One region of the Achromobacter sp. 46006 genome, then DNA from elsewhere that is predicted to be linked to it. Evidence: predicted binding sites of a transcription regulator. Region 1 holds the regulator's gene; the other holds the start of a gene.
What was found. Region 1 encodes LexA, which represses DNA repair genes until DNA is damaged. Its sites were predicted from a motif close to ACTGTATNNNNATACAGT; they were not measured.
Positions count from the first base shown of each region.

Region 2: recA (recombinase RecA) is a predicted target of LexA. The motif match lies at 1,019-1,036, and genes of this name have one in related genera.

Region 1 is NZ_JCBANN010000001.1:182,132-184,330, reverse strand. It holds gene AC6LKG_RS00995 (amino acid aminotransferase) at 1-603, shown strand, start outside; gene lexA (transcriptional repressor LexA) at 756-1,406, shown strand; gene lon (endopeptidase La) at 1,520-2,199, opposite strand, start outside.
Region 2 is NZ_JCBANN010000019.1:57,001-59,199, reverse strand. It holds gene recA (recombinase RecA) at 1-830, opposite strand, end outside; gene AC6LKG_RS12135 (response regulator transcription factor) at 1,212-1,901, shown strand; gene AC6LKG_RS12130 (sensor histidine kinase) at 2,017-2,199, shown strand, end outside.

The DNA.
Region 1 (2,199 bases):
ATCGCCGCGGTCGTCAAGGAAAACAAGCTGGTGCCGTTCCTGGACATCGCCTACCAGGGCTTCGGCGAAGGCCTGCAGGAAGACGCCGCGGTGGTGCGCCTGTTCGCCGACCTCGACCTGACCATGTTCATCAGCTCGTCGTTCTCGAAGTCGTTTTCGCTGTATGGCGAACGCGTCGGCGCCCTGACCGTCGTGGCCGGCAGCAAGGACGAAGCCACCCGCGTGCTGAGCCAGCTCAAGCGCGTCATCCGCACCAACTACTCCAACCCGCCCACCCACGGCGGCACGATCGTCTCCACGGTGCTGAACTCGCCCGAACTGTTCGCCATGTGGGAAGAGGAACTCGGCGCCATGCGCGACCGCATCCGCCTGATGCGCAAGCAGTTGGTCGAGAAAATCAAAGAGCATGGCGGCAAGCAGGACTTCAGCTTCGTGCTGCAGCAGCGCGGCATGTTCTCGTACTCGGGCCTGACCTCGGCCCAGGTCGACCGCCTGCGTGAAGAGCACGGCGTCTACGCCGTCTCCAGCGGCCGCATCTGCGTCGCCGCGCTCAACAGCGGCAACATCGACCAGGTGGCCAAGGGCATCGCCGCGGTGCTGTAACCCCCCCCGGCATTGCCTCCCAACGGGACCTTCGGGTCCCGTTTTCATTGCCTGTCACAAAGGCGTGCCCGATCAGCGCTTGCATTTTTACGTTATGTCCCCCAGAATGCCGCTGTATATATGTACAGTCCGCTCCCAACCGGATCATCGCCATGGCCAGCAAACTCACCGATCGTCAACAGCAAATCCTGGACCTCATCCGGCAGACCGTCGCGCGCACGGGCTTTCCACCGACCCGCGCCGAGATCGCCCAGGCCCTGGGGTTCCGCTCGCCCAACGCGGCCGAAGACCATCTGAAGGCCCTGGCCCGCAAGGGCGCCATCGAACTCACCGCCGGCGCCTCGCGCGGCATCCGCCTGAAAGACAACTCGCCGGCGCCGTCCCAGGCGCCCCTGCCCCTGCCCGGCCTGGCGCAACTGCTGCTGCCGCTGGTGGGCCGCGTGGCCGCTGGCAGCCCGATCCTGGCGGCCGAGCACGTCGAGCGCGAGATCGGCGTGGATCCCAGCCTGTTCGCGCAGGCGCCCGACTATCTGCTCAAGGTGCGCGGCATGAGCATGCGCGATGCCGGCATCCTCGAAGGCGACCTGCTGGCCATCAAGAAGGCATCCGAGGCCCGCAACGGCCAGATCGTGGTGGCCCGCCTGGGCGACGACGTCACCGTCAAGCGCCTGCAGCGCCAGAACGGCCGCATCGAGCTGCTGCCCGAGAACCCAGACTTCAACGTCATCGTGGTCGAAGCCGACCAGGAATTCGCGCTGGAAGGCATCGCGGTCGGCCTGATCCGCCCGCACGCGCTGCACTGATCCGCCGCTTCCCCACTGGGCGCGCGCCCCTCGGCGGCCGCGCCAAAAAGAAACCCCGCGCAAGCGGGGTTTCTTTTATTGGGCATCCTTTGCGGGATGCCCCGGGGCCATGGTCAGTGCTTGAGCACGGGATCCGTCGAACCCGGCTCGGCCGGCTTGGCAACCAGCGGCTCCTTGACCGCTTCGTCTTCAGCCAGCGGCTCCGGCATACGTTCAAGAGCCAGTTCCAGCACCTTGTCGATCCAGCGCACCGGCACGATCTCGAGATGGTTCTTGACGTTGTCCGGGATCTCCGCCAAATCCTTGACGTTTTCTTCCGGGATCAAGACCGTCTTGATGCCACCGCGATGGGCGGCCAGCAGCTTTTCCTTCAGGCCGCCGATCGGCAGAACTTCGCCACGCAGCGTGATCTCGCCGGTCATGGCGACGTCGGCGCGCACGGGGATGCGCGACAAGGCCGAAACCATGGCCGTGGTGATCGCGATACCGGCGGACGGACCGTCCTTGGGCGTCGCGCCTTCCGGCACGTGCACGTGCATGTCGTGCTTCTCGAACACGCTGTCAGCGAAGCCCAGGCGACGCGCCCGCGAGCGCACCACCGTGCGGGCCGCCTCGACCGATTCCTTCATCACATCGCCCAGCGAACCGGTGCGTTGGATCACGCCCTTGCCAGGCATGTCCGCCACTTCGATCGTGAGCAGGTCGCCACCGACTTCCGTCCAGGCCAGGCCGGTCACCTGACCGATCTGGTTTTCCTTTTCGGCCATGCCGAAGGTGTACCGGCGCACGCCGA
Region 2 (2,199 bases), on a different contig from region 1:
GAGATGCCGGCACCGTACATGATGTCGAACTCGGCCTGCTTGAACGGCGGCGCGACCTTGTTCTTGACCACCTTGACGCGGGTTTCGTTGCCGACGACCTCGTCGCCCTTCTTGATCGAACCGATGCGGCGGATATCCAGGCGCACGGACGAGTAGAACTTGAGCGCGTTGCCGCCGGTGGTGGTTTCAGGGTTGCCGAACATCACGCCGATCTTCATCCGGATCTGGTTGATGAAGATGACCATGCAGTTGGTCTTCTTGATGGTGGCGGTCAGCTTGCGCAGCGCCTGGCTCATCAGGCGAGCCTGCAGGCCGGGCAGCGAATCGCCCATTTCGCCTTCGATTTCGGCCTTGGGCACCAGGGCCGCGACCGAGTCGACCACGATCAGGTCGACCGACCCCGAGCGCACCAGCGCGTCGGTGATTTCCAGCGCCTGCTCGCCCGTATCGGGTTGCGAGATCAGCAGATCGGCCAGGTTGACGCCGAGCTTCGAGGCATACTGCACGTCGAGCGCGTGTTCGGCGTCGACGAAGGCGCAGGTGCCGCCCAGCTTCTGCATTTCGGCCACGACCTGCAGGGTCAGGGTGGTCTTGCCCGAGGATTCCGGACCGTAGATTTCCACTACCCGGCCACGCGGCAGGCCGCCGACGCCCAGCGCGATGTCCAGGCCCAGCGAACCGGTCGACACCACCTGGATGTCATGCGAGACCTCGTTGTCGCCGTAGCGCATGATCGAGCCCTTGCCGAACTGCTTTTCGATCTGCGAGAGCGCGGCGGCCAGCGCCTTGGCTTTTTCCGAAGCGGCGGCCTTGGTGGTTTTGTCGTCCATGTAGTGTCCTGTCAGGTCTGGGTCTGTAACGTATCGGGGCGCGGCACGGGGTGTCGGTCAGCGCACGGGTTGTCGCAAGGGGTGATCGGGCCGTTGCCTGACAGCTGTTGCCAGAAAACTGGCAGTGCAAACTGTGGCGCTCAAGCGTGATCGGTAAAGCGATAGCGCAGATTATGGCATCGGATTGTACTGTACAAAAAAACAGTGTGCCACAGTTTTCCACGTATTCCCTGAGTGGGCAAGCCCGGTGCCGTGTGACAGAATCGAGGAAAAAACTGGCGCTATGTCCCCATTGCGCTCCCGGCACGCCGCCCCGGCATCCCACCGAGGGGCGGCACGCGTGCGCCGCTCACCCGGCGCCCTTCTTCTTTTCGACTGCCCATGCGCATCCTGATCGCGGAAGACGACAGCATCCTGGCCGACGGCCTGTCACGCTCGTTGCGTCACAACGGCTACGCGGTCGATGCCGTGCGCGACGGCCTGGCGGCCGATTCGGCGCTGGCGGCCCAGGCCTTCGACCTGCTGATCCTCGACCTCGGCCTGCCGCAACTGGCCGGCCTGGAAGTGCTGCGCCGGCTGCGGGCCCGCAACTCCGCCCTGCCCGTCCTGATCCTGACCGCCGCCGACAGCATCGAGCAACGCGTCAAGGGACTGGATCTGGGCGCCGACGACTACATGGCCAAGCCGTTCGCCCTTTCCGAACTGGAAGCGCGGGTGCGGGCCCTGACCCGGCGCGGCGCCGGCGGCGGCGCCACGCTGCTCAAGCACGGCCGCCTGGTGTTCGACCAGACCGGACGCGTGGCCACCGTCGACGACCAGACACTCGACCTGTCCGCGCGCGAAGTCAGCCTGCTCGAAATCCTGTTGACGCGCAGCGGCCGCATGGTCAGCAAGACCCAACTGGTTGATCATCTATGCGAATGGGGCGAGGAAGTCAGCACCAACGCCATCGAGGTCTACGTGCACCGCCTGCGCAAGAAGCTGGAGCCCAGCGGCGTGAAGATCGTGACGGTGCGCGGCCTGGGTTATTGCCTTGAACGGGACCAGGGTGCGGCCTACCTCGCAAGCTGAACCGCCCCAGCCGGAGGCGCTCAACCAGGAAGCGCTGGATGTGATGCGGGCGGGGGCCCGCGGTCCCAGTTTCGCCCCGCCGCAACGTTCCCTGCTGGGCGAGATCCTCGACTGGATGCTGGCGCCGCTGTTCCTGTTGTGGCCCATGAGCGTTGCCATCACTTATGTGGTGGCGCAGAACATCGCCAATGTGCCCTACGACCGCGCGCTGGCCAACAATCTGCATGTATTGACGCGCCAGGTCCATGCGCAGGACGGCCGCGCCGTGCTGCGCATGACCGACCCGGCGCGCGAGGTG